3 regions of the Pseudonocardia sp. HH130630-07 genome follow, and region 2 is predicted to be linked to each of the others. Evidence: riboswitches for the same ligand, from Rfam matches in the RefSeq annotation. Region 2 holds a riboswitch; each other region holds the start of a gene.
What was found. A riboswitch is a leader RNA that binds a small molecule or an ion and turns the genes downstream of it on or off. The one in region 2 is predicted to bind cobalamin.
Positions count from the first base shown of each region.

Region 1: it holds a riboswitch for cobalamin, as region 2 does, so the genes downstream of both, metE (5-methyltetrahydropteroyltriglutamate--homocysteine S-methyltransferase) here and AFB00_RS22485 (hypothetical protein) in region 2, are expected to answer to the same signal.
Region 3: it holds a riboswitch for cobalamin, as region 2 does, so the genes downstream of both, AFB00_RS13785 (ribonucleoside-diphosphate reductase subunit alpha) here and AFB00_RS22485 (hypothetical protein) in region 2, are expected to answer to the same signal.

Region 1 covers NZ_CP013854.1:2,807,517-2,816,807, reverse strand. The annotation lists gene AFB00_RS13715 (ABC transporter permease) at 1-34, opposite strand, end outside; gene AFB00_RS13710 (ABC transporter substrate-binding protein) at 31-1,548, opposite strand; gene metE (5-methyltetrahydropteroyltriglutamate--homocysteine S-methyltransferase) at 2,219-4,522, opposite strand; cobalamin riboswitch at 4,713-4,851, opposite strand; gene mdo (NDMA-dependent methanol dehydrogenase) at 5,133-6,425, shown strand; gene AFB00_RS13695 (AAA family ATPase) at 6,558-7,793, shown strand; gene AFB00_RS13690 (VWA domain-containing protein) at 7,805-9,291, shown strand, end outside.
Region 2 covers NZ_CP013854.1:4,737,558-4,746,848, reverse strand. The annotation lists gene AFB00_RS22520 (cytochrome P450 family protein) at 1-840, opposite strand, end outside; gene AFB00_RS22515 (hypothetical protein) at 1,150-1,380, shown strand; gene AFB00_RS33515 (hypothetical protein) at 1,462-1,980, opposite strand; gene AFB00_RS32275 (serine hydrolase domain-containing protein) at 1,977-2,534, opposite strand; gene AFB00_RS22505 (IS5 family transposase) at 2,594-3,463, shown strand; gene AFB00_RS22500 (hypothetical protein) at 3,455-3,847, opposite strand; gene AFB00_RS22495 (4'-phosphopantetheinyl transferase family protein) at 3,928-4,635, shown strand; gene AFB00_RS22490 (DNA polymerase IV) at 4,632-6,164, shown strand; gene AFB00_RS22485 (hypothetical protein) at 6,182-6,568, opposite strand; cobalamin riboswitch at 6,609-6,777, opposite strand; gene cobA (uroporphyrinogen-III C-methyltransferase) at 6,799-8,043, opposite strand; gene AFB00_RS22475 (cobalamin biosynthesis protein) at 8,192-8,641, opposite strand; gene AFB00_RS22470 (cobyrinate a,c-diamide synthase) at 8,638-9,291, opposite strand, start outside.
Region 3 covers NZ_CP013854.1:2,839,747-2,849,037, reverse strand. The annotation lists gene AFB00_RS13820 (M14 family zinc carboxypeptidase) at 1-49, shown strand, start outside; gene AFB00_RS13815 (peptide ABC transporter substrate-binding protein) at 46-1,647, shown strand; gene AFB00_RS13810 (ABC transporter permease) at 1,644-2,582, shown strand; gene AFB00_RS13805 (ABC transporter permease) at 2,566-3,429, shown strand; gene AFB00_RS13800 (ABC transporter ATP-binding protein) at 3,426-4,316, shown strand; gene AFB00_RS13795 (oligopeptide/dipeptide ABC transporter ATP-binding protein) at 4,319-5,275, shown strand; gene AFB00_RS13790 (ATP-binding protein) at 5,301-7,118, shown strand; cobalamin riboswitch at 7,250-7,462, shown strand; gene AFB00_RS13785 (ribonucleoside-diphosphate reductase subunit alpha) at 7,590-9,291, shown strand, end outside.

The sequences.
Region 1 (9,291 bases), 1.9 Mb from region 2:
CGACGAGCAGCCGGCGGAGCAGCAGCCCGGTCATCCCGTCGGCGTGAGCTGCGGCAGCACCGGCCGCACCTGCAGCGGGTCCGGGACGAACCCGGTCGCCCCGCGCAGCACCGCGGTGTTCACCGGGTGCACCAGCATCACGCCGACGGCGTCCGCGGTCAGCATCCCGGCCGCCTGCCGGAACAGCTCCTGGCGCTGCACCGGGTCGGCCGTGCCGTTCAGCCGGTCGACGAGCGCGTCGTAGGCGGGGTCGCAGTAGCGGTCGATCGCGTAGCTGCCGTCGCAGGTGTAGTCCGAGGTCAGGGTGCTCGCGGCGTCCGGGAAGTCGGAGAGGTAGCTGCGGGAGTTGAGGAACATGTCGTAGTCCCCGGCCAGCACCTGTGGTTCCTGCGCCTCGTAGTTGCCGACGGTGATCTCGGCCCGGATCCCGGCCTCGGCCAGCATCGCCTGCACGGCGGTCGCGAGCGTGGGCAGCTCGGGGCGGTTCGGGAAGGTCCACAGTCGCACGGTCAGCGGGTCGTCCGGTCCGTGGCTGGCCTCGGCGAGCAGCCGCCGTGCCGTCGTGACGTCGGCCGCCGGTGGCGGGGCCGTCGCGCCCCACGGGACCGCGGCGCCGAACAGGTCGGCCGCGGGCGCGGCGCCGCCGCCCAGCACCTGCCCGGCCAGCACCGGCCGGTCGATCGCGGCGGTCACCGCGCGCCGCACCCGGACGTCGTCGAACGGCGGGCGGGACTGGTTGAGCTGCAACGGCACCGTGCGGGCGTTCGGGTACTCGACGACCTCGGCGCCCGCCGACCGGACCTGGTCCAGCTGGGCCTGCGGGATCCCCTCGGCGAACTGGACGTCACCGGCCTGCACGGCGAGCGCCCTGGCCTGCGGGTCCTCCACGTACCGGACGGTGATCCGGGCCGCGCCCGCCCGGTCGCCCCAGTAGGCGTCGTTGCGGACGAGCTGCGCCGACTCGGCGCCGTCGACCTCGGTCAGCACGAACGGCCCGGTCCCGCTGCGCAGGTACCCGGGTGCCCCGCCACCGGCGTAGGCGGCCGGCGCGAGGATGCCGAGGTTGCCGCTGGACATCCGCAGCGGCAGCACCGGATCGGGCTCGGCGGTGGTGATGCGGACGGCGTCCGGCCCGTCGACGGCGATCGCGAAGCCGGTGCCCCGGACCGCCCGCGGCGGGGCCTCGACCCCCGCGACGTAGCGCAGCGCGGTGACGACGGCCTCCGGGGTCAGCGGCGTCCCGTCGTGGAACACGACACCCTGCCGGAGCGTGAACCGCCACGCGTCGCCCTGCTGCTCCCAGGACGTCGCGAGCAGCGGGGCCGGCCGCGCCCCGTCGTCCACCGTGGTCAGGGTCTCGGCGACGCCGAGCGACTGCAGCCGGGCCCCGTCGTCGGCGTCGAAGGCGTAGTCGGCGCGGGGCGGGAACTGCAGGGCCACCGTCAGCTCGCCGCCCGGTGCGGGCGCAGCACCGCCGCACCCGGCGAGGAGCAGCACCGCGGTCGTCAGTGCGGCGAGCGTGAGCCGGCCACGTCGTCGAACGATCACGACAAACTGGTACATCTGAACGTCTCTTCAGACAACCCGAGGTGAGCAACGACGCCGCTCCGTGACCCGGGGGCAGGCGCCGAGATGCACGTCGGCGAGCGGCAGCCCCCCGCGAGCCCCACAGGCACAGATCCCGGCGAGGACGATGCGGGCACCCGCGGCGGCCGCACCCCTGCCACGGAACCGCTGCCGACCGGCGCCGGGCACACCCCGCGCCGGCAGGTCCGCGTTCCGCGGAACGCACGGACAGGGCCTCCGGCACACACCGCGGACCGTGCAGGCACGGGCTCCGGCGGACACCGGGCGGCGCCGCCCCACCGACGGGCGCCGGTCCGCAGCACCCGCACGGCCGCCGCCCACCGCGTTCCGCGGAACGCACCGACGCGGCCGTACTGCGTTCCGCGGAACGCGCCACGGCGCCCGCAGCACGTTCCGCGGACCCCGGTTCAGCCTGCACCACGTTCCGCGGAACGCGCCGATCCGGACCGCGCGGCGTTCCGCGGAACGCGCCGACCCGAGCTGTACCGCGTTCCGCCGAACGTACGGTTCGGGCTGAACCGCGTTCCGCGGAACGTCGCGGGCGGGCGGCGCACCCGTCCGACCTCGGCATACCCCCACGACGCCGGACCCGACGGCCGGAAGGACCCGGCGTCGCGGGAGCGCACCGGCCTCAGCCGGTGGTTCGTGCCTCGCCGGAGCGGACCCGGCGGGCCGCCTCGACGAGGTTCGTCAGCGCGGCGACGGTCTCCGGCTCCCCGCGGGTCTTCAGCCCGCAGTCCGGGTTCGCCCACAGCCGCTCGGAGCCGATGTGCCGCAGCGCCGCGGTGAGCTGGTCGGTCAGCTCGTCGGCGTCCGGGACCTCCGGCGAGTGGACGTCGTAGACGCCCGGACCCAGCCCGCGCGGGACGCCCGGGCCGAGGTCGCCGAGCACCTCCATCCGGGAACGGGCCGCCTCGACCGTGGTGACGTCGGCGTCCAGCCCGTCGATCGCGCCCACGACCTCACCGAACTCGGAGTAGCAGAGGTGGGTGTGGATCTGGGTGGCGTCGGCCACCCCGCCGACGGCGGTCCGGAACGAGTCCACCGCCCAGTCCAGGTACGCCGGCCGGTCCCGCTCGTGCAGCGGCAGCAACTCGCGCAGCGCCGGCTCGTCCACCTGGATGATCCGGATCCCGGCGGCCTCGAGGTCGCCGACCTCGTCGCGCAGGGCCAGGCCGACCTGCCGCGCGGTGTCGCCCAGCGGCTGGTCGTCGCGGACGAACGACCAGGCCAGGATGGTGACCGGCCCGGTCAGCATGCCCTTGACGTACCGGTCCGACAGCGACTGCGCGTACGTCGCCCAGCCCAGCGTGATCGGCCGGGGCCGGGACACGTCGGAGTGCAGGATCGGCGGCCGCACGCAGCGTGAACCGTAGGACTGCACCCAGCCGAGCTCGGTGGTCGCGAAGCCGTCCAGGTTCTCGGCGAAGTACTGGACCATGTCGTTGCGCTCCGGCTCGCCGTGCACCAGCACGTCGAGGCCGATCCGTTCCTGCAGCCGGACCACGCGCTCGATCTCCGCGCGCATCCGGGCGGCGTACTCGTCGTCGGTGATGCCGCCGGACCGGTGGGCGGCCCGGTCCCGGCGGATCTGGCCGGTCTGCGGGAAGGAGCCGATCGTCGTCGTCGGGACCTCGGGCAGGTCGAGCGCCTCGCGCTGGATCGTGGCCCGGACGTCGCCCGCGGCACGCCGGTAGTGGTCGGCACCCAGGGCGGCGAGCCGCTCGCGGACCTGCTCGTCGCGCCGCGACGCCAGCGCGACCCGTTCCCTGGTCGCCGCCGCCGCGTCGAACGCGGTGGCGACGGCCGTGCGCCCCTCGTGCAGGGCCCGGCCGAGCAGCACGACCTCGGCGACCTTCTGCTCGGCGAACGCCAGCATGTCGACGACGTCGGCGGGCAGCGAGGTCTCCGCCGCCAGGTCGTAGGGCACGTGCAGCAGCGAACACGACGTCGAGATCTCGACCCGGCCCGCGACCCCGCTCAGCCGGGTCGCCTTCGCCAGCGCGGCGTCGAGATCGGTCCGCCAGACGTTGCGCCCGTCGACCACGCCCGCCAGCACCCGCTTGCGGCCCAGCCCCTCGACCGAGTCGATGCCGTCGAGGTCCGCGGCACCCGCGACGAGGTCCAGCGCCAGTCCCTCGACGGCGGTCGACGCCAGCGCCGGCAGCGCCGCCCCCAGCTCGCCGAAGTAGGACGCGACCAGCAGCTTCGGCCGCCGCGGCGCCGACGCGAGCCGGTCGTAGGCCTTGCGCAGCGCCGCGATCTCGTCGCTGCTGCGATCGGCGGCGAAGGCCGGCTCGTCGAGCTGCACCCACTCCGCGCCGGCCTCGGCCAGCTCGGCGAGCAGGTCCCGGTAGACCTCGACCAGCGGCCCGAGCAGGTCCAGCGGCCGGAAGTCCGCCGGAGCGCCCTCGGCCGGCTTCGCGAGCAGCAGGAAGGTCACCGGCCCGACGAGCACCGGCCGGGTCAGGACGTCGTAGCGCAGCGCCTCCCGGAACTCCTCCAGCGCCTTGCGGCTGCCCGGGGCGAGCCTGGTCCCCGGCCCGACCTCCGGCACCAGGTAGTGGTAGTTGGTGTCGAACCACTTGGTCATCTCGCAGGCCGGGGCGCCGGCGCGGCCCCTGGCCATCGCGAACAGGCGCTCCAGCGGGTCGGTGACGCCGGCGAAGCGCTCCGGGACCGCGTTCACCGCGAGCGCGGTGTCGAGCACCTGGTCGTAGAACGAGAACGTGTTCCCCGGGACCTGGCCGAGGCCGGCGTCACGCAGGCCGGTCCAGGTGTCGCGGCGCAGACCCGCGGCGACCTCGTGCAGTGCGGACGCGTCACCGCGCCCGGCCCAGAAGGACTCGGTCGCCCGCTTGAGCTCCCGGTCCGGTCCGATCCGGGGGTATCCCAGAACGGTGCTTGCAGTGCCCGATTCGGACGTGTTCGGCACGGCCCTCTCTCCTCGCGAGCGCAGTGGGGGCGGACCCACGGGCACCGGGGAGGGCGACGGCACGCGCCGGGCACACCTGCGCCACCGGGTGCGGCGTCGCACCGGCGGGCACGGGAGAACCCGGTCGTCCGCTCGGTCCTCCCTCGGGACCACGGATCCGCGTGCGCCGGTCGGCGCACGCACCGGCGGCAGGTCTTCGGACTCGCGGGCCCGGACACTCGCGTGCCCACCTACTGGCCGTCGCTTCCCGGGATCGCTCCCAGTGCTCATGACGGCGGTCGTTCCCACTCACCGCTGCGGGGCAGTCCCGGATTCCCACCGGGTTCCCTCTTGCCTCGTGCCGGCCTCCCGGGGGAGGCCGCCACGAACCGTCGGCGGCACCGACCCTAGTTCAGCGCCGGGGCACCGGCCAGGGCGCGCACTGTTGCCGCCGGACGAGTGTTGCCATAGATTGGCAGCAGTCGTCGTCCGACCTGACCCTTCCCCCTCCGATCGGAGGGGGGTCCTGCCCCGCCTCCCGAGGGGTAACAGCGGTCACCTCTGTGCCCGGCGCCACAGGCGTCCTAGCGTTCGCAGGCAATCGATCCGACCGCCTGGCGAAAGGGCCGACATGCAGGTAGACGAACTGCTCAAGCCGTTCCCGATCAAGGAGTTCCACCCGTTCCCGCGGGCTCTCATGGGGCCCGGCTCGCACGAGATGATCGGGCCGGAAGCGCTGAAGCTGGGCTTCAAGAAGACGCTGGTCATGACCTCGGGTCTGCGCGGCACGGACATCGTGCACAAGATCGTCGAGTCGATGAAGTACCACGGGCTCGAGGTCGTGCTCTACGACAAGGTCGAGTCCAACCCCAAGGACTACAACTCGATGGACGCCGTCGCGTTGTACCAGCAGAACAAGTGCGACTCGTTCGTCTCCATCGGCGGCGGCTCCTCGCACGACGCCTGCAAGGGCGCCCGCGTCTCGGTCGCGCACGACGGCCGCAACGTCAACGAGTTCGAGGGCTTCAACAAGTCCGAGAACCCGGCCAACCCGCCGCACATCGCGGTCTCCACCACGGCGGGCACCGGCTCGGAGACCTCGTGGGCCTACGTCATCACCGACACCACGACCGACCCGGACAACCCGCACAAGTACGTCGCGTTCGACGACGCGTCGGTCACCACCCTCGCGATCGACGACCCGGTCCTCTACTACGACTGCCCGATCGACTACACCGCGCAGTGCGGGTTCGACGTGCTCGCGCACGCCTCCGAGCCCTACGTCTCGCGGCTGGACTTCCAGCCGTCGCTGGGCAATGCGCTGCACGCGATCAAGCTGACCTCGCAGAACCTGCGCAAGGCGGTCTGGAACGGCCAGGAGCTCTCCGGCCGCGAGGGCATGATGTACGCGCAGTACATCGCGGCCCAGGCGTTCAACTCCGGCGGCCTCGGGATCATCCACTCGATCAGCCACGCGGTGTCGGCGTTCTACGACACCCACCACGGCCTGAACAACGCGATCGCGCTGCCGCGGGTGTGGGCGTTCAACATGCCGGTCGTCTACGAGCGGTTCGCCGACATCGCCGAGGCGATGGGCATCGACACCCGCGGCATGACCAAGCCGGCCGCCGCCGACGCCGCGCTGGCCGCGTCCATCCGGCTGCTGCGCGACGTGGGCATCCCGGAGCGGTTCGCCGACGTCAAGCAGGACACCTACTCGAAGAACCGGCTCGGCCAGGGCCCGACGAAGTTCTACGAGGACAACGCGACGATCGTCGGGGACGCGGCCGACGTCGACCGGATCACCCATCACGTGCTGGGTGACGCCTGCACCCCGGGCAACCCCAAGGAGTGCACCTTCGAGACGGTCCGCCCGGTCGTCGAGCACTCCATCAACGGTGACCTGGACGACCTGCTCACCTGACCGTCCGGCCAGTCCGTCGAATCTCGCACCAGCGGGCCCATCCGTCGAAGGTGATACTCACCAGCGGGTGGGCCCGCCGGGTGCGTGGCCCGCTGCACCGTCGGCCGGTGCGGCCAGCGAAGGAGAGTCCGCGTGTCCGAGACCGCCGAGAACACGGCACCGTTCGAGTCCGTCGACCAGGTCGTCGAGACGCTGCGCGAGCAGGGCTACATCGCCGACACCCGGCTGGCGACCACCGTCTTCCTGCTGACCCGCCTCGACAAGCCGCTGCTGCTGGAGGGACCGGCGGGCGTCGGCAAGACCGAGCTGGCCAAGATGCTCGCGCTCGCCACCGGACGCCGGCTGCTGCGGCTGCAGTGCTACGAGGGCCAGGACGAGACCAAGGCCCTCTACGAGTGGGACTACGGCAAGCAGCTCATGTACACCCAGATCCTGCGCGAGAAGATCGGGCAGGTCGTCGCGGACGCACCGGACCTCGCGTCCGCGGTCGACCGCGTCGGGTCGCAGGAGAGCGTGTTCTTCTCCGAGCGCTTCCTCGCCCCACGCCCGCTGCTGGAGGCGATCCGCTCCGAGCAGCCGTGCGTGCTGCTGATCGACGAGGTCGACCGGGCCGACGAGGCGCTGGAGGCGGTGCTGCTGGAGACGCTGGGCGAGTACCAGATCTCGGTCCCCGAGGTCGGCACGTTCACCGCCAGGCACCGCCCGTACGTGCTGCTGACCTCGAACAACACCCGTGACCTCGCCGCGGCGCTGAAGCGCCGCTGCCTGCACCTGTTCCTCGACTACCCCTCGGCCCGGCGCGAGCTGGAGATCGTGCGCTCGAAGAAGACCGGATTGTCCGACCAGCTCGCCGAGGAGCTGGTCGGCGTCGTGCGCGGGCTGCGCGAGCTGGAGCTGCGCAAGGCCCCCTCGATCTCGGAGACGATCGACTGGGCCCGCACGCTGGCCGTGCTCGGCGTGGACGAGCTGAACGCCCAGGTGCTCTCCGACACCGTCTCGGTCGTCGTCAAGTACGACAAGGACGTCCGCAAGGCGCTGGACGCCATCGGGTCGCTCGTCGATCCGAACGCGGTGGTCGAGGAGCACGGCCACGGGCACGGACATGGGCACGGGCACGGGCACGGCCACGACGAGGACCACGAGCACGACGAGCCCGCCCCGGCACCCGCCCGGCCGGCCGCGGCCGGCTCCGGGGACGGGGTCGACGACGGGGACGTCGACGGCCGGGCCAAGCGGGCCGCCAAGGACGAACCGGGCCGGCACCCGATCTACGGCGGCGTCACCGCCGGCAGCAGCACCCGGCCCCGGAACGTGAGTCCCGGCCAGGGCAGCCGCTCGTTCGGCGGCTCCCGCCGGCGTCCGGTCTGAGCGGCGCCGACGTGGAAGCCAGCATCCACCGCTTCGTACGGCTGCTGCGGATCCGGGCGGTACGCATCTCGGTGTCCGAGGCGCTGGACGCGATGGCCTGCGCCGCGCAGCCGGGCGTGCTCGCCGACCGGTCCGTGCTCAAGGAGGCGCTGCGCGTCGCGCTGGTCAAGGACCGGCGGGACGAGGCCACCTTCGACGAGGTCTTCGACCTGTTCTTCTCCCTGGTCCGGGTCGGGGAGGCGGAGACCGGTCACGGCCACGGGCACGGCCACGGGGACATGACCGACGACACCCCGCTGGAGGAGTTCACGCTGTCCGCCGAGCCGTCGGAGACCCCGCAGGAGGGGCACGACCACGGCACCCCGGCCGACATCCGCGACTTCTTCGACCCCGAGGACCTGGCCGAGCAGTACAACCTGCACCAGGAGGCCAACAAGATCGACATGGCGTCGATGACGGACGAGATCGTGCTCTCGAAGGAGCAGGCGGGCGACGTCACCGAGGGGCAGCGGGTCCAGATCGAGACCGATCGCTTCCACGGCGGCGGCGTGCCGGGCGACATCTCCCAGCAGCAGGACACCCGGGTCGACGCGGACCTGTCGGTGGCCCAGCAGGACGCGTTGCTGGGCTGGCTGAACTCCGAGGAGGACGCCCTGGAGGCGGCCGGTACCGAGGACGACGCGGCCGCCCTGCGCCGGCGGCTCACCGGCGTGCTCGACAACCTCCCCGAGCTGCTCAAGGCGCACCTGGAGAAGCTGCTCGCGATCGAGAACCGGATCGTCGAGGGCCACGACGACGCCGAGCGCGTCGCCGAGGTCGACCGGGCCTCGGAGACCGAGCGGATGCAGCTGGAGGACTCGCTGCGCCGGCTGGCGAAGTCGCTGCACGGTGCGCTGACCCACCGGCGCCGGGTGTCCCCGCGCGGGCGGATCGACTCGGGCCGCACGATGCGGAAGAACATGCGCTACGACGGCGTCCCGTTCACCCCGGTGACCGTGGCGCGCCAGGAGGACAAGCCGCGCCTGGTGGTGCTCGCCGACGTGTCGCTGTCGGTGCGGGCCACCGCCCGGTTCACCCTGCACCTGGTGCACGGCCTGCAGGACCTGTTCGGGCAGGTCCGCTCGTTCGCGTTCGTGGCCGATCTGGTCGAGGTGACCGACCTGTTCGCCGACCATCCCGTGGAGCACGCGCTCGGCCTGATCTTCGGCGGCGACCAGCTCGACGTCGACGCGAACTCGCACTACGGGCTGGCGTTCGGGCAGTTCCTGGACGAGCACGGCTCGGCGGTCACCCGGCGGACCACGGTGCTGGTGCTCGGCGACGGCCGGGGCAACGGCAACGACCCGAACATCGAGGCGTTCACCGAGATCACCCGCCGGGCCAGGGAGACGATCTGGCTGACGCCCGAGCCCCGCTACTCCTGGGGGCTGGGCCGCTGCGACCTGCCGGCCTACGCCGAGTACTGCGACCGGGTCCGGGTCGTGCGGGACCTGTCCGG
Region 2 (9,291 bases):
GAACCGCAGGAACTCCTCGACCGCGGTGCCGACGAGCGACGGGTCGGCACGCAGCAGCTCGCGCTGGCCGGGGTGGGTCAGCAGGGCGAGCACGCCGTTGCCGATCAGGTTGACGGTCGTCTCGTGCCCGGCGATGAGCAGCAGCATCGACATGGCGACGAGCTCCTCGTGGGACAGCCGGTCGCCGTCGGCCTCGCTGACCGCGAGCAGCGAGGAGATCAGGGCCTCGTCCGGCTCGGTGCGCTTGCGCTCGATGAGCTCGCCCAGGTAGCCGTGCAGGCTGCCCATCGCCGCGTACTTCTGCTCCTGCGGCGAGTCGTCGACCATCACCGACGACCACGCGGAGAACTGGTCCCGGTCCTCGGCCGGGACGCCGAGCAGCTCGCAGATGACCAGCACCGGGACCAGGAACGCGTACTCCCGCATCAGGTCGACCGGCCGGTCGGCGGGCAACCCGTCGAGCAGCTCCTGGGTGATCTCCTCCACCCGCGGCTGCAGCTCGTTCATCCGCCGGACGGTGAAGGACCGGCTGACCAGCTTGCGCAGCCGGGTGTGGTCGGGCGGGTCCATCAGGATCATCATCGGCGTCATCTCGGTCGCCGCGTGCTCGGCCCGCTGCTCGGCCGGCAGCGTCCAGCGCCAGTCCTTGGACAGCCGCGGGTCGACGAACGCCTCGCGCACGTCGGCGTAGCGGGTGAGCAGCCACGCCGGCCCGTCCGGCAGCGCCAGCCGCCGCACCGGCTCCTCGGTGCGCAGCGCGGCGTAGGCGGGGTGCGGGTCGTCCCAGAAGTCGCCGGAGAACAGTGCGTGCGGCTCGGTGCCGGTGGTGGTCAGCGCCATGGGCCCCATCGTGCCAGCCGATGTAAGCGAGCGCTTACATCGCTTCGGACTCTGTGACCGACCGCACAGTGGGGAAACTCGGTGGCGCACCCGCCCCCGGGTCCCTACGGTCCCTCCCATGCTGATCCGGTTCCTCTGAGCGGTCCGCCGGGACTCCGTCGCGAGTCCCCGCACCGCCGGCCCGTGGCGTCCCGTCGTCGGGTCCGGAACCGATGCCGCCCTCCTGCGGCGCATCCAGCCCTCCGGCGTTCCGGCACGTCACCGGCCCTCCCTGGTCCTCGTTCGACCCGACTCCTCCAGGAGGCCCGTATGCGCACCACCCCGTCCACCACGGCGGCCACCACGACCGCCGCCACCACCGGCGCACCCACCGCACCGGCGCCCGGGCGCCCGGCCAACCGCGCGGAACGGCGGGCGGCCCAGCGCGGACGCACCGCCGCCGGGGAGTCCGGTCCGGCCGCCCCGCGCACCGCCGGTCCCACACCGCACGTCAAGCCGGCGCACGTCCGCACGGACTTCGCCGCGCGCCGCAGCGGCTGATCCACACCGCCCGGGGCCGGGCCCGATCGACGGGCCCGGCCCCGGGCGTCTCCCCCTCCCCCGGGGCGTCTCCGGGCCGTCTCAGGCCGTGACGACGGCCGCCGCCAGCAGGACGGCACCGAACACCAGGGTCACCACGTCGCCCGCGGTCCGCAGGCCACCCGATCCGCCCGGCAGGGCCGGCCAGCGCCGCGCACCCAGGCCCGCACACGCCAGCCAGGCCGCGGCCGCACCCGTCCACACCGCACCGGGGACGACGGCCCACGGCCCCGAGACCAGGAGCACGGTCAGGGCGAACAGGCCGAGCGCCACGGCGCCGAGCAGGTACAGCCGGCTGCGCGGGCGCAGCAGCATCGCCACCGAACCGGCCAGCACGACCACCATGGCGGCGGCCGTCGTCCAGCCGACCGTCCCGACCTCCGGGCCGCCGGTCGCGGTGCCGCCGCGGAGCAGGGCGATCGCCTGCTCGTCGATCCAGCGGTCGGTGTCGTTCAGGACGACGACGGCCTCTCCGGCCTCCCGGTCCAGCGCGAGCATCGTCCGGTGCCCGCCGGTCCCGCCGTTGTGCCAGGTCACGACCCGGTCACCGATCTCGGTCACGCTCCAGGCCAGGCCGATCCGGCCGGCGTCCGCGTCGGCGACCGGGTCGAGGGCCGCGGCACCCGGGGCGGTGCCGGCGAGGACCGCGGCGGCGAACCGACCGAGGTCGGCCGCCGTGCTGACCGCCGACGTGCCGGACGGGGCGAACCCCTCCCCCACCAGGACGGCGCCCGCCAGCCGTTCGAGAACATCGGCGCGAGCGCGTCGTCCGGCCCTGCGGTGGTGAGGCGGGTCGATTGCATGCCGAGCGGGTCGAGCAGCCGCTCCCGGACCAGCGCGGACCAGTCCGCCGCCCCGGCCGCCCTGGCCTCGGCGTGCCCGAGCAGCGAGATGCCGAGGTTGGAGTAGGCGTAGCTGCCGCGGGTCGCCGTCGGAGTGGTCCGGGTGGCGTCGATCAGGGCCGCGGTGGAGACGTCGTAGGGGTTCTCGTTCATCAGCGCGGGGAGGACCGAGGCGGTGGCGACGGCGGGCGGGACCGGCGGCAGGCCGCTGGTGTGGGTGGCCAGCTCCTGCAGGGTCACCGCACCGGCCGGGGTGCCGGCCAGCTCCGGCAACCGGGCGTCGAGCCGGTCGCTCAGAGCGTGTTTGAGAAGGGTCGGCGTGTCTGCGCTGGATGCGTCCGGGTGTGGTCCATCGTGGAGGAGTGGCTCGGCGTAGGCGGCGGTACCCCTCGGACACCAGCGATGAGCAGTGGGCGTTGATCGAGCCGCTGCTGCCAGCGGCGGGGGCGGGAGGCCGGCCGGAGAAGCACGCGCGCCGTGATGTGGTGGATGCGATCCTCTACGTCGTGCGCGCCGGGTGCGCGTGGCGGGCTCTACCAGTGGATTTCCCGCCGTGGCAGACGGTGTACTGGTACTTCAACCGGTGGGAGCAGCAGAGGGTCACCGAGCAGATCCTCCCGATCGTGCGCCGTCAGCTACGCGCTGATGAGGGCCGCGACCCCGAACCCAGCGCGGGGATCATCGACTCGCAGTCGGTGAGGGGCGCTGACACGGTCGGGCGGGACACCCGCGGCTACGACGCCGGGAAGAAGATCAACGGTCGGAAGCGGTTCATCGTGACCGACACCCTCGGCCTGCTGCTGACCACGATGGTGTGCTCGGCGTCGGTGCAGGACCGCGATGGCGCCAAGTCGATCCTGCTCGACCTCTACCTGCGCACGAGGGTGCGGTTCGTCTACGCCGACGCCGGGTTCGCCGGGCGCCTGCTGGACTGGGCGACCACGATCCTGCACACCAGCGTCGAGATCGTGCGCAAACCGCCTGAGCAGCGCGGATTCGCCGTCCTCCCGCGGCGGTGGGTGGTCGAGCGGACCCTGGCCTGGGTCACCGCACACCGCCGCCTGGCCCGCGACTACGAACGCCACCCCGCAGTGTCCGAGGCCATGATCCGCTGGGCGGCGATCAACACCATCACCCGCCGCATCGCCCGTGGCGAACCCGCCCGACGCCAGCAGAAGTACGTAGTCACACCCTCAACATGATCTTCTCAAACACTCTCTCAGGGCCAGCTCCCCCCGTTCGACGCCGTCGGCCAGCAGCATCCCGGTGAACACCTTGACGATCGATCCGGGCTCGTAGGCGGCGTCCGGCCCGGGGACGGGACCCTCGTCGCCGAGGGTGGCGACGCTGACGTTCCCGTCCCGCACCCGGGCCGCGGTGACCGCACCGAACCCGCGCGGATCGCCGACGGCCCGTTCGAGGTCCGCGGCCAGCTCCGGGTCACCCCCGGTCCCGGTGGCCCGGGGCCCGTGCGGGCCGGCGACGAGCCCCACGAGCAGCCCGACGACCAGCGCACCGAGCACCACCAGTGCCCCGGAGCGGCGGGCTCGGGGCACGGACGTCGGGGGCGGTGCGGTCTCGACCATGCGGCAACGATACGAAATTCCGGAATAACAAACAAGTGCTACCGACCGGCCCACCGGCCCGGCGTGCGAGGCTGGACGCCGTGACCGTCACCGTGTGGTGGGCCGCTCCGGTGGAGCCGGCGTCCCGACCCGATCTCGTCGCCCTCCTCGACGCCCACGAGCGCGAGCGGATGTCCGCCCTGCGCCGGGCCGAGGACCGGGCCCGGTACCTCGCCGCGCACGCCCTGACCCGGCTGGTCCTCGCCGCCGGTCTCGACGCCGACCCCGCCGCGCTGGAGCTGGACCGCACCTGCCGCTGCGGGCAGCAGCACGGCAAGCCCCGGCTCGCCGGGCGGCCGGACGCACCCGGGTTCTCCCTGACCCACTCCGGCGCGCTGGTCGGGGTCGCGGTCGGGCCGGGACCGGTCGGGATCGACGTCGAGCAGCAGCGCTCGCTGGGTGACCTCGCCGGCCTGGCCCGGCACGCGCTGTCGCCGGTCGAACGGGCGGCGGGGCCGGTCGAGGCGAACGGTTTCCTCGTCACCTGGACGCGCAAGGAGGCGCTGGTCAAGGCCACCGGGGAGGGCCTGTCCAGCCCGATGGACGCGATCACGCTGACCGCTCCGGACGGCCCGGCCGGGATCCTCGACTGGCCGGACTCCGGCGGGCCGTGGTGGGTCGCCGACGTCGCCACGCCGTGGCCCGACCATCCCGGCGCCGTCGCGGGTGCCGGTCCGGCGGCGCCCCCGATCGTCGTCGCGGACGGCGACGCGGTCCTGTCGGTGGTCCGGGGCACCATGGGGGCATGACGTCCGACCGCCCGGCCCGCTGGGTGCTGCACCTCGACATGGATGCGTTCTTCGCCGCCGTCGAGCAGCTCACCCGGCCGACGCTGGCGCGGCGTCCGGTGCTGGTCGGCGGGGCGGGGCCGCGCGGGGTCGTCGCCGGGGCCAGCTACCAGGCACGGGTGTTCGGGGCACGGTCGGCGATGCCGATGGGGCAGGCCCGGCGGCGGTGCCCGCACGCGACGGTGCTCCCGCCCCGGTTCCCGCTCTACAAGGCGATCTCCGACGAGGTCATGGGCGTCCTCGGGGAGTTCTCGCCGGTGCTGGAACCGGTGTCGGTCGACGAGGCGTTCCTGGAGCCGCCGGTACTGGCCGGTGCCCCGCCGGCGCGGGTGGAGGAGTTCGGCACGGCGCTGCGGGCCGCCGTGCGGGAGCGGACCGGGCTCCCGGCGTCGGTCGGGGCCGGGTCCGGCAAGCAGATCGCGAAGATCGCCTCGGAGCTGGCGAAGCCGGACGGGCTGCGGGTGGTGGCGCACGCCGAGCAGTCCGCGGTGCTCGGGCCGCTGCCGGTGCGGTCGTTGTGGGGCATCGGGCCGGTCTCCGGCGAGTCGCTGCGCAAGATCGGGATCGAGACCGTCGGCCAGCTCGCGGCGATGGACTCCCGCGAGGTGGCCGGGGTCCTCGGGTCCGCGATGGGGACCGAGCTGCACCGGCTGGCCCGCGGGATCGACGACCGGCCGGTCGCTCCCCGCGGCGCCGCCAAGCAGATCTCCGCCGAGACCACCTTCGACACCGACCTGACGGCGATGACCGCGGTGCACGACGCCGTCGAGGCGATCTGCGTCGCGGTGCACCGGCGGCTGGTCGCGGACGGGCGGGCCGCCCGGACGGTGACGGTGAAGGCCCGGACCGGCGACTTCACGACCCACACCCGGTCGGAGACGACCCCGTTCCCGAGCCGCGAGCTGTCCACGCTGACCGCGGTCGCGCGCCGGCTGGCCGACGGGGCCGTCGGCGAGGGCGGGATCCGGCTGCTCGGGGTGTCGGTGTCCGGCTTCGGCGACGAGCCGCCGCTGGCGTTGTTCGACGCGGTGCCGTCCGCGCAGGGCTGGCGGGCGGCACCGGCCGGTGCGCAGCGGGACGGACCGCCCGGCGGCGCGGAGCACGAGGTACCGGGTGGCAGCACGACGGTCACCGAGCGCGCCGCCGGGCCCGCACCGGCCGGCGCCTCCGCGGGGGAGGAGACCAGCGCGCCGGGAGCGGTGGCGGTGGTGGCGGAATCCCCGGCCGGCGCCCCGGCGGAGGATGCACCGGCCACCGGCCGGCCCCTGCGTCCGGACCGCGCACCGGACCCGGACCGGCCCTGGGCCGCGGGGGACGACGTCCGGCACCCCGAGCACGGCCACGGCTGGGTGCAGGGCGCCGGGCACGGGCGGGTCACGGTCCGGTTCGAGACCGCGCTGACCGGGCCGGGGCGCACCCGCACGCTCCCGGCCGGGGACCCGTCGCTCGTCCGCGCCGACCCGGTGCACAGCTGGCGTCCGCCCGCCTGATCCGCGGGTCCGCGGCGTCAGGTGATCAGCGGGCTCCGGTACGGCGGGGCGACCCGGGTCCCCGCCGGGATCCGGACGTCGAGGTCCGGGTGGCAGCGGGCGAGGCCGTCCAGCACCGCGACCAGGGCGACGTCGGCCCCGGGGTCCCCGGCCACCAGCAGCACCGCGGCACCCGCCGGGCCCTGCTCCGCCCACGCCGTGACCCGGGCGACGGCGTCGCGCGGGGTCACCCGCTCGACCCGCCACGCCTCGGCGTAGAACAGGGCGACCGACTCGGGCCCGGACGGGAACGTGAAGACGGTGTCCGCCTCGGCGATCAGGGCCTCGACCGGGCCGTCGGTGCCGGGACCGCCGGCCGGACCGGTACCGAGCACGACCAGGGCCGGGCGCACGTCCTCGCTCATCGCATGTCCTCCTCGAGAGGGTCCTCGCCCTCACACGGTGGGATCTCCTGCGACGACGGCCAGTCTCCTGGCTCCCGGATCGACGCGCGTCCCGGCCTTCCCGCCCCGGGTGGGGCCGTGACCGTGGGTGGGGACGCACTCCCCGATGACAGTGGCGGGACCGCGCCGGACTCGCACCGGCTTCCTGCACCGTCGTCGGGTGCGAGCCCATCACGCGCCTCGGGGGACGGTCAACCGTGACCGTTCTGCGTCACTCCGCCCCCGACCGGTGCCTCGAGGCCCGCGACCGGCCCGACGACGACGATGGCCGGCGGGCTGACCTCCGCCTCCGCCGCGACCTTCTCGACGGTCTCCAGGGTGGCGCGCACGGTCCGCTGGATCCGGGTGGTGCCGTCCTGCACGATCAGCACCGGGGTGTCCGGTGCCCGGCCGTGGGTCACGAGCGCGTCGGCGAAACGGCCGATCCGCTCCACGGCCATCATCAGCACGATCGTGCCGGTCATCCGGCCGAGCGCGGTCCAGTCGGTGAGGCTGCGCGGGTCGTCCGGCGCGACGTGCCCGGAGACGACGACGATCTCGTGCGCCACCCCACGGTGGGTGACCGGCGTCCCGGCGACCGCTGGCGCGGCGAACGCACTGGTCACCCCGGGTACGACGGTCACCGGCACGCCGGCCGCCGCGCACGCCTGGACCTCCTCGAACCCGCGCCCGTAGACGAACGGGTCCCCGCCCTTGAGCCGGACGACGAACCGCCCGGCCCTGGCGTGCTCCACCAGCAGCTCGTTGATCTTCTCCTGGGCCATGGCCCGGCCGTAGGGGATCTTCGAGGCGTCGATCACCTCGACCTCGGGCGACAGCTCGTCCATCAGCTCGCGCGGGCCGAGCCGGTCGGCGACGACGACGTGGGCGCGGGACAGCAGCCGCCGGCCGCGGACCGTGATCAGCTCCGGGTCGCCGGGCCCGCCACCGACCAGCGCGACGCCGGCCGGGAGGATCTCCGCGTCGGCGTCGACCACGCCGGACTGCAACGCCTCGACCAGCGCCGTGCGCACGGCCGCCGACCGGCGGTGCGCGCCCCGGGCCAGCACACCCACGGTGAGCCCGTCGTGCACGCCGGTCGCCGGGGTCACGGCGGTGCCGCGGTCGCCGTCGTCGGCCCGGACGCAGAACACCCGGCGGCGCTCGGCGTCGGCGACGACGGCGGCGTTCACCGCCGGGTCGTCGGTCGCCGCGATGGCGTACCAGGCGCCGTCGAGGTCGCCGTCGGCGTAGGCGCGGGCGGTCCAGGCGATCTCGCGCGCCGTCGCCATCCCCTCGACGGCCGGGGTGACCTGCGGGGACACGACCTCGACCAGGGCGCCGGCGGCCAGCAGGCGGGCGGTCCGCCGCTGGGCGACCTGTCCCCCGCCGACGACGACGACCCGCCGCCCGGACAGGTCGAGTCCGACCAGGTACTGCTCGTGCTGCGCGCTCAACGGCGTTCCTCTCCCGGGTGTCCGCGCCCGGCCGTGGGTTCCGCGCCGGCGCCCGGTTCCGGCCCGGAGGCGGGGTGCCCCGGCGGCGACGATCGAGGATAACGACCTCGCCGCGGGTGTCCGCCGCAGCGAGTCCGATCCCACACGGTCAGGGAACGCCGTCGCGGCGGGCGACCGCGGCCGTCACCCCGGCCCCCGCCGTCTTGGGCACGACGAGCCGCGCACCGGGCCCCGCCGCGAGCAGGGCGGCGGCCTCGGCGACCCCGGCCGTCCCGACGGCGGCCGCGACCCGCCCGCTCGGGTGCGGCACCGCGACCGCGGCGAGCTCGGCGACGGTGAACCCGTACGGCACCCGCGGCGCGACGGCCGCCAGCAGGCCGGGCTCGGCCGAGCGCCGGTCCAGCGTCGCGACCTGCGCGAGCGCCAGGTCCAGCCCGTGCTCGGCCGCCACCCGGTCGAGCAGCGCCCGGACCGCGGCCGCCGGGCACCCGGGCCGGGCCCCGATCCCGAGGACGAGCCCCTCCGGCGCTCCCGTGATCACGATCGACGGAGCGGAGCCGACGTCGTACGGCGGTCGCGCTCCATCGATCGTGATCACCGCCTCTCCGCTCCGGCGGCGCACGCCGCGACGAACCGGGCCACCGCGCCGGGGACCCCCGCCGGATGGGTGTGCAGGAACGAGGCGTGCACGCCGCCCGTGATGTGCCCCTCCGGCGGATCGCCCCGCCAGCCCCAGGCCGGGGCCGCCCCGGCCCGCGGGGTGACCGCGCAGCGGTGGAACTCGTGCGCCCCGGCCCGGGCCCCGGCGGGCAGCAGCGTGGACGCGGACACGGCAACGGCGTCGCGGTAGCCCAGTGTCAGCCGCGGCGTCATCGCGGCGGAGGCGTCGAGGACCCCGCACATCGGCGTCCCGTCGAGGTCGCGGCACAGGTAGAGCAGGCCGCCGCACTCGGCGTGCACCGGCGCGCCGGAGGCCGCGAGCCGGGCCACCTCCGCCCGGAGCACGGCGTTGGCGCCGAGGTCGCCGACGTGCTCCTCGGGGAACCCGCCGGGCAGGACCAGCCCCGCGGTCCGCTGCGGCAGGTGCGGGTCGCGCAGCGGATCGACGGCGACGACCTCCGCCCCGGCCGCGGTGAGCAGCTCGGCGTGCTCGGCGTACCCGAACCCGAACGCCGGCCCCCCGGCGAGCGCGACGACCGGCCGCGCTCCCCCGGCGGACACCGGCCCGGCGGCAGGCCCGGCGGCACA
Region 3 (9,291 bases), 1.9 Mb from region 2:
GGCCGCGCACCTGTCCGGGACCCTCGACGGCGCCGGGGGACGCGGGTGATCAGGGCCGGTGCCGCGCTCGGCACGGCGCTGGTCGTGCTGGGTGGCCTGGCCGGGTGCGGGACGGCGGCGGCCGGGCGGGCACCGGACACCATCGTCGTCGGGACGATCGAGGAGTACGCGACCAGCGTGACCCCCGGTGACGCGCTCGGCTCGCCGATCGACCTCGCCGTCTTCACCCCGCCCACCCGGCTCGACCCCGGCTCCGGGAACGCCCTGCCGGCCGCCGCCGAGTCGCTCACCACGGCCGACAACCGGACCTGGACGATCCGGTTCCGCCCCGGCACCTTCCACGACGGCACCCCGGTGACCGCGCAGTCCTTCGCCGACTCCTGGAACGTCACCGCCGACCCGGCGCGCGGGATGCTCAACAACGCGATGCTGGCCCCGGTCGAGGGCTACGACGCGATGAACGCCGACCCGGCCGCCGCCACCACCCTGTCCGGGGGCCGGGTGCTCGACGAGCACACGCTCACCCTGACCCTCGCCGAGCCGAACGTGCTGCTGCCGGCGATCCTGTCGTCGGTCGCGTTCGCCCCGCTGCCCCGGGTCGCGCTGGACCCGCCGTCGCCGGGCGCGCAGCCCCCGGTCGACTCCGGCGCGTTCGACACCGCACCGGTCGGGAACGGGCCGTTCCGCGCCGAGCCGTGGTCCCCGCGCACCCGCGACGTCGTGCTGCACCGCTTCGACGGCTACACCGCGGGCCCCCCGGCCGGGGTCGGCACGATCGAGAACCGGGTGTTCGCCGACACCACCGCGATGTACCCGGAGTTCGAGGCGGGCACCATCGACGTCGCCGCGGTCGACGGCGACGACCTGAGCCAGGCCCGGACCGCCTACCCGGACCAGGTCGTCGACACCCCGTACCCGGCGCTGGTGCACCTCAGCTTCCCGGGGGACGACCCGCGGTTCTCCCCCGACGTCCGGCGGGCGCTCGGGCTGGCCGTGGACCGCCGCGCGCTGGCCGACGGCCTGCTCGACGGTCGCGCGCTCCCGGCACGGGGCCTGCTGCCGGACAGCGTTCCCGGCGGGGGCGCGCTGGACTGCCCGTCCTGCGGCTACGACCCGGCACTGGCCCGGGAGCTGCTGGCCGGGGCCGGGGGCTGGCAGGGCCCGCTGACCCTGCACACCTACCAGGAGCCGGGCAACGACCAGGTGCTCGCGGCGCTGGCCAACCAGTGGCGGCGCAACCTGGGGATCACCGACGTCCGGTTCGTCATCCAGCCGCTGTCGCAGCTGCGCACCGAGCTGCTGGAGCGGACCACCACCGGGCCCAGCCTGCTCTACGCGGCCGCCGGCTTCCCCGATCTCTACGGGCTGGCCGACCCGCTGTTCGCCGCGGACGGCAGCTACAACTTCGCCGGGTTCGCCGATCCCCGGACCGACGACCTGCTCGCCGGCGCCGCGGCCGCGCCGGACCCCGCGACGGCGACCACCCGGGCGCGCGAGGCCGCCGAGGCCGGGCTGGCGAGCACCCCGGTCCTGCCGCTCTACCACCCGGTGGCCGGGCTGCTGCACGCCCGCGAGGTCCGCGGGGTCACGCCGGAGTTCTACGGCAACGCCCACCTGGCCGGGCTCACCCTGGAGGGACGGCGATGACGGCCTACGTCCTGCGCCGGCTGCTGGCCACCGTGCCGGTGCTGCTGGGCACCACGATCGTCATCTTCGTCGCGGTGCGGGCCCTGCCGGGGGACCCGGTCGCCGCGCTGGCCGGGCCGAACCAGACGCTCAGCCCGGCCGTCACCGCGGCGCTGCGCGAGCGGCTGGGCCTCGACGACCCGCTGCCCGTGCAGTACCTGCACTGGCTGGGCGGGCTGTTCACCGGGGACCTCGGCGTCGACCTGCGCGGGCGGGAGATCTCCGAGGCCGTCGCCGCCGCCTGGCCGGTGACCGTGCAGCTGGGCCTGACCACCTGGCTGATCACCGCCGTCGTCGGGGTGGGGCTGGGCGTGCTCACCGGGGTGCGGGCCGGGCGCGGCGTCGACTGGGCGGTGCTGACCGGCACCGTGCTCCTGGTCGGCGTCCCCTACTTCGTGCTCGCCTACGTGCTGCAGCTCGTGGTGGGGGTGCAGCTCGGCTGGCTGCCGGTCAGCGGGGTGCGGGCCGGGTGGCCGGCGTCCTACCTGCTGCCCGCGCTGTGCCTGGCCGCGGTGCACGTGCCCGAACTGGTCCGGGTGACCCGGTCCGGGGTGCTGGAGAACCGGGACGCCGAGTTCGTCGACACCGCGGTCGCGGCCGGCCTGCACCCGCGCCGGGTGCTGCTCGACCACGTCCTGCGCCCGGCGCTGGCCCCGGTGCTGTCGGTGCTCGGCGTGGGGCTGGGCTACCTGCTGTCCGGGGCGGTGCTGGTGGAGACGGTGTTCAACCTGCCGGGGCTCGGCGGGCTCGTCGCGACCGGCATCGAGGAGTCCGACGGGGCGCTGGTCGTCGCCGTCGGGACCCTGCTCGTGCTCGTGTTCCTGCTGACCACGCTGGCCGTCGACGTCGCGACGGCCCTGATCGACCCGAGGACCCGTCATGGCCGCACCAGCTGACCCGGCGGCGCGCGTCCGGCGGACGCGCGGGACCGTGCAGATCGCCGTGCCCGCGGCGCTCATCGCGCTGATCGTGCTGGTCGCGGTGTTCCCGGCCCCGTTCGCGGGCCTGTTCGGCGCCGGGGACGTGACCGACTGCGACCTGGCGCTGAGCCGGCAGGGGCCGTCGCCGGGGCACCCGTTCGGGCTCGACGTGCAGGGCTGTGACCTGTGGGCGCAGGTCGTCCACGGGACGCGGGCCTCGGTCTCGGTCGGCGTGCTGGTCACCCTGGGCTGCCTGCTGGTCGCCGCGGTGCTCGGGACGCTCGCCGCCTGGTACGGCGGCTGGGTCGACTCCGCGATCGGGCGGCTGATCGACGTCTTCCTCGGCTTCCCGCAGCTGGTGGGCCTGATCGTGGTGCTGACCGTCGTCCCGGTCCGGACGGTGCCGGTGCTGGCCGCGGTGCTGGTGCTGTTCACCTGGCCGCACCTGACCCGGGTGATGCGGGCCTCGGCGCTCGGCGTCGTCGGGAGCGGGTACGTGCGGGCCGCGGAGGGCATCGGGGCCGCCGGGCCCCGGGTGCTGCTGCGCCACGTGCTGCCGAACGCGGCCGGGCCGGTGCTCGCCGTGGCCGGCCTGACGATGGCCGCGGTGATCACGTCGGAGTCCGCGCTCACCTTCCTGGGGGTGGGGCTGCAGGCGCCGTCGATCTCCTGGGGGGTGCAGCTCGCCACCGCGCAGACCGCCTTCCGCAGCCACCCGCACCTGCTGGTCTTCCCGGCGGCCGCGCTGACCGTCACGGTGCTGGCCTTCGTCCTGCTCGGCGACGCCCTGCGCACCCGCCTGGACCCGCGGAGCCGGTCGTGAACGCGGGCTGGGGCCAGGCCGCCCCCGAACCGCCGTCGACGACCGGGGCCGCGCACGTCGGCGACCTGCGCATCGCGTTCCCCGGGCAGCCCCCGGTGGTCGACGGCGTCGGGCTCACCGTGCACTCCGGCCGGGTGACCGCGCTGATCGGGCAGAGCGGCTCGGGCAAGACCCTGACCGCGCGGGCGCTGGCCGGGCTGCTCCCGGCCGACGCGTCGGTCACCGGGCGGATCGAGCTGAACGGCCGGGTCCTGCTGAACTCCGAGGCCGGGCTGCGCTGGTACCCGCCCCGCTGGAACCGGGTCCGCGGGCGCGAGATCGGCATGGTCTTCCAGAACGCGCTGTCCGCGCTGAACCCGGTGCTGACGGTCGGGCGGCAGGTGGGCGACGTCGTCCGGCGGCACGATCCGGGCCTGCGCCGGCACGAGGTGCGCGAGCGCGCGATCGAGCTGCTGGCCCGGGCCGGGATGCCGGACCCGGTGCGCCGGGCCCGCAGCCATCCGCTGGAGCTGTCCGGCGGGATGCGGCAACGGGCGGTGATCGCGGTGGCGCTGGCCGCGCGGCCCCGGCTGCTGGTCGCCGACGAGCCGACGACGGCGCTGGACACCACGGTCGCCGCGCAGATCCTCGACCTGCTCGGCGAGCTGGGCACCGAGGGCACCGGCGGGTTGCTGCTGATCACCCACGACATCGGGGTGGTCGCCGACCGGGCCGACGACGTCGTCGTGCTCTACCAGGGCCGGGTGGTCGAGCGCGGCCCGGCGGAGCGGGTGCTCGACTCGCCGGAGCACCCCTACACCCGCGCCCTGCTGGCCGCGGTGCCGCGCCCGGAGCACCGCGGCGGTCCGCTGCCCACGCTCGCCGACTTCATCGGGGGTACCTCGTGACCGTGGTCCTGCAGGCACGTGGCCTCGTCCGCCGGTTCGACGTGGACACCGGCGGGCTGCGCCGGACGCCGCTGCTGGCCGTCGACGGCGTCGACCTCGATCTCGCGGCCGGGGAGACCCTGGGCATCGTCGGGGAGTCCGGATCGGGCAAGTCGACGCTGGCGACGATGCTGGCCGGGCTGCTCCGGCCGTCCTCGGGCACGGTGGCGGTGCACGGCAGGCGGCTCGACGGCCTGCGCGGGCGGGCGCTGCGGGCCGTGCGGCGCGAGGTCCAGCTCGTCGCGCAGGACCCGTTCGACGCCCTCGACCCGCGCCGCACCGCGGAGGACGCGGTCCGCGAGGCGCTGGACCTGCGCCCGGAACCGCCGCCGCGGGCCCAACGCCCGGCCCGGGTCCGCGAGCTGTTCGACCGGGTCGGGCTGGCCACCACGCTGACCGGGCGCCGCCCGCACGAGCTGTCCGGCGGCCAGCGCCAGCGGGTGGTGCTGGCCCGTGCGCTGGCGACCGGCGCGTCGGTGCTGGTGTGCGACGAGCCGGTGTCCGCGCTCGACGTGTCGGTCCAGGCCCAGGTGATCAACCTGCTCGGTGAGCTGCAGCGGGACCTGGGGGTGGCCTGCGTGTTCGTCTCGCACGACCTCGGCGTGGTCTCCCACGTCAGTGACCGGATCGCGGTGATGTACCTGGGACGGCTGGTGGAGACCGGCCCGCGCGACGCCGTCCACGACACCCCGGCGCACCCGTACACCGCCGCCCTGCTCGCCGCGGTGCCGGGCTCGGGCTCGGCCCGCGGGACCCGGTTGCCGGGGGAGCCGCCGAGCCCGCTGCAGCCGCCGTCGGGGTGCCCGTTCCACCCGCGGTGCGTGCACGCCAGGGAGCGCTGCGCCGACGACGTCCCGGTGCCGGTCGACGCCGTCGGGGCCGGTCCGCGGGGCGCGGCCTGCCACTTCCCGCTCGGCTGAGGGGATCGCGGACCGGCGAATAACTGTGCCACTACTCTGCCACTGGCGAAGTACTGTGGCACAGTTCGACGGGGACGAGGTCCGAAGGCGGCTCATGGACACACCGGCACTCCTGGAGCGGTTGCGGAAACTCGGCGTGGAACCGTCCGATGTCGAGGTCAAGGCCGCGAGTGGCGGGCTGCCGTCCTCCGTGACCGAGACGATCAGCGCCTTCGCGAACGGCGTCGGAGGAACACTCCTGCTGGGGATCGACGAGCGGGCGGGATTCGCCCCTACGGCGGACCTCGACGTGTCCGCGATCCGGGACGCGCTCGCCGCGGCGTGTGCCGACCGGATCGAGCCACCGTGCCGTGCCCCGATCGAGGTCGAGGAGGTCGAGGGCGCGCTCGTCGTCCGGTTGGACGTACCCGAACTGGACCCCGTCGAGAAGCCGTGTTTCGTCACCGCCCGCGGCGAATACGGCGGGTCGTTCATCCGTGGCGGTGACGGCGACCGTCGGCTCTCGCACTACGAGGTCACCCAGCTGCTGTCCAACCGCGGTCAACCCGTCCACGACCGGGACACGGTCGAGGGCGCGACGAGCACGGACCTCGACGACGAGCTCGTCAGGGCACTGCTGGCACGGATACAGCGACGATCACCGGCGTTCCGGACCGTCGACCGGGAACGTCTCCTGGTCCGGCTCGGTGTCCTGGCCCCCGACGCGCACGGTGAGCTCCGGCCGACGATCGCCGGCCTGCTGTGCCTGGGCGAGTACCCGCAGCAGTTCTTCCCCCAGCTGTTCGTCTCGTTCGTCGTGCTTCCCGGACGACGGATGGGAGAGGTGGCACCGGATGGTCGGCGCTTCCTCGACAACGCGACGATCACCGGCCCGTTCCCGACGATCGTCACCGACCTCGTGTCGGCCATGATCCGCAACATGCGTACCGGCGCGATCGTCACCGGCTTCGGCCGTGAGGACCGCTACGACTATCCGATCGCCGTCGTCCGGGAGCTGGTCGTCAACGCGCTCATGCACCGTGACTACAGCCCTGCTGCGCAGGGCAGCCAGATCCAGGTCGAGCTGTATCCCGACCGTCTCGTCGTGACCGGCCCAGGCGGGCTCTACGGTCCGATCACCGTCGCCGATCTCGGTTCCGAGGAGCATCCGTCGACGTCGAGGAATCGGACGCTCGCCGCATTGCTCGCCGACGTCGAGATCCCCGGCTCACGCGGCGAGACCCTGTGCGAGAACCGTGGCTCCGGCCTGCTCAGCGTCCTGGCCGAGCTGCGCCGCACCGGGATGAGCCCGCCGGACTTCGATGTACACCCGGGACGGGTGACGGTCACGGTGCCCCGGCACGCCCTGCTGGCCCCGGAGACGATCACGTGGATCGGTTCGCTCGGCCAGACCGGACTGGACGACACCCAGCGTCTCGCCCTGGCGATGATGCGCACCGCCGGGCGCGTGACCAACTCGATGCTCCGAGCCTGGGGGATCGACAGGCCGGCCGCCGGGCGTGCGCTCACCGATCTCGTCCACCGCGGCCTCGCCACGAGACACGGTGGTCGTCGCTATGCGAGCTACCACCTCGTCGACGAGGGCACGGAACAGTTGGCGCTGCAGCCACAGGTCGTCCCGGCGCACGACAGCAGCGGTGGAATCGAGGCGGAACTGGATGCGATCGTGCAGGCGATCCAGGCCGGGAACACCACCACCCGCGCGCTGACCGGACAGCTCGGGCTACCGCAGCGCACCGTCGCCCGCCGCCTGCGGACGCTCATCGACCGCGGACGCATCGAGCCGACCCGCCCTGTGCACAGCCGGAACCAGAGCTATCGCCTCCGGAGTTCACAGGGTTGAACCGCACCGCGCCCTCGTTCGAGTGAGGAGGGGGACGGCACCCGATGCCCCCACCAGCAGGTCTCACCGCGTGTGACGAACACCCCCACATTCGGCACACCTAGGGGGCGAGCACGTACCCTGGCCCAAGATGTAGTGTCCGCGTCGTTGGTGGTTCACCGGCCCGCACGGGCCGGTGAGGCAAGAGGGAACCCGGTGGGAAACCGGGACTGCCCCGCAGCGGTGAGTGGGAACGACCGCCGTCATGAGCACTGGGAGCGATCCCGGGAAGCGACGGCCAGTAGGTGGGCACGCGAGTGTCCGGGCCCGCGAGTCCGAAGACCTGCCACCGGCGCGTGCGCCGACGGTGCACGCAGCTCCAGGGCCTCGTGGGAGGGCGCTGAGGGTGCGCACCTCACGGACGTGTGTCCCGGTGCGGCCGTCTCCGCCGTTCCCGGCGGCCCTCGACGACCGCGACCCGCGAGGAGACCCGTGACCGCATCCACCGCTCCCCCCGTCTCCCCCGGCGGCTCCGCCGGCACCGCCGATCCGGCCGCCCTGCGGGTGATCCGGCGCGACGGCGGCGAGACCGCGTTCGACGCCTCGAAGATCTCGGTGGCCGCGACCAAGGCGTTCCTCGCCGTCGAGGGTGACTCCGGGGCGACGTCGTCGCGACTGCACCACCTGGTCGGCGAGCTGACCTCCCAGGTCGTCGCGGCGCTGGCGCGGCACCCGGTGCCGGCCGTGCACGTCGAGCAGATCCAGGACCAGGTCGAGCTGGCGCTGATGCGCGGCGGGCACCACAAGGTCGCCCGGTCCTATGTGCTCTACCGCGAGCAGCAGGCCAGGGCCCGGTCCGGCAGCGGTGGGGAAGCCGCTGCCGGCGACGGCCCGGTCGTGCACGTCACCCAGCCGGACGGCACCCGGGCCCCGCTGGACCGGCTCCGGGTCGAGACCGTGCTGGCCGAGGCCCTGCAGGGGATCGACGGTGACGTCGCGGCCGGGCCGGTGCTCGCCGAGCTGGACCGCACCGTCTACGACGGCATCACCGCCGACGAGCTGTCCCAGGCGCTGGTCATGGCCGCGCGCACGCTCGTCGAGCGGGAGCCGGACTACTCGCTCGTCGCGTCCCGGCTGCTGATGGACCGGCTGCGCACCGAGGCCGTCTCGCACCTGTCCGGCACCCGGCGGACCCCCGACGCGGCCGGCATGGCCGACGGCTACGCCGCCTACACCAGGGACTACCTGACGCACGCGATCGCGATCGGGCTGGTCGATCCCGAGCTGGCGACCTTCGACCTGGACCGGGTCACCGCGGCGCTGCGCCCGGAGCGCGACCTGCAGATCGGCTTCCTCGGGCTGCAGACGCTCTACGACCGGTACTTCCTGCACGAGCGCGGCACCCGGTTCGAGCTGCCGCAGGCGTTCTTCCTGCGGGTCGCGATGGGGCTGGCGGTCCGCGAGGTGGACCGCGAGGCCCGGGCGATCGAGTTCTACGAGCTGCTGTCGAGCTTCGACTTCATGGCCTCGACGCCGACGCTGTTCAACTCCGGCACCACCCGGCCGCAGCTGTCGTCGTGCTTCCTCACCACCGTCGACGACGACCTCGACTCGATCTTCGGCGGGTACCGCAACAACGCGCTGCTGGCGAAGTACTCCGGTGGGCTCGGCAACGACTGGACGCCGGTCCGCGGTCTCGGCGCGCACATCCGCGGCACCAACGGGGTCTCCCAGGGCGTCGTGCCGTTCCTCAAGATCGCCGGGGACACCGCGGTCGCGGTGAACCAGGGCGGCAAGCGCAAGGGCGCGGCGTGCGCCTACCTGGAGACCTGGCACGTCGACATCGAGGAGTTCCTCGACCTGCGCAAGAACACCGGTGACGACCGCCGGCGCACCCACGACATGAACACGGCGAACTGGGTGCCCGACGAGTTCCTGCGCCGGGTGCAGGCCGACGCCGACTGGACGCTGTTCTCCCCGGACGAGGTCCCCGACCTGCACGACCTCTACGGCAACGAGTTCGCCCAGCGGTACCGGGCCTACGAGGCGGCCGCCGGGCGCGGCGAGCTGCGGGTGCACCGCACGGTCCGGGCGGTCGACCTGTGGCGCCGGATGCTGACGATGCTGTTCGAGACCGGGCACCCGTGGATCACCTTCAAGGACCCGTGCAACCTGCGCAGCCCGCAGCAGCACG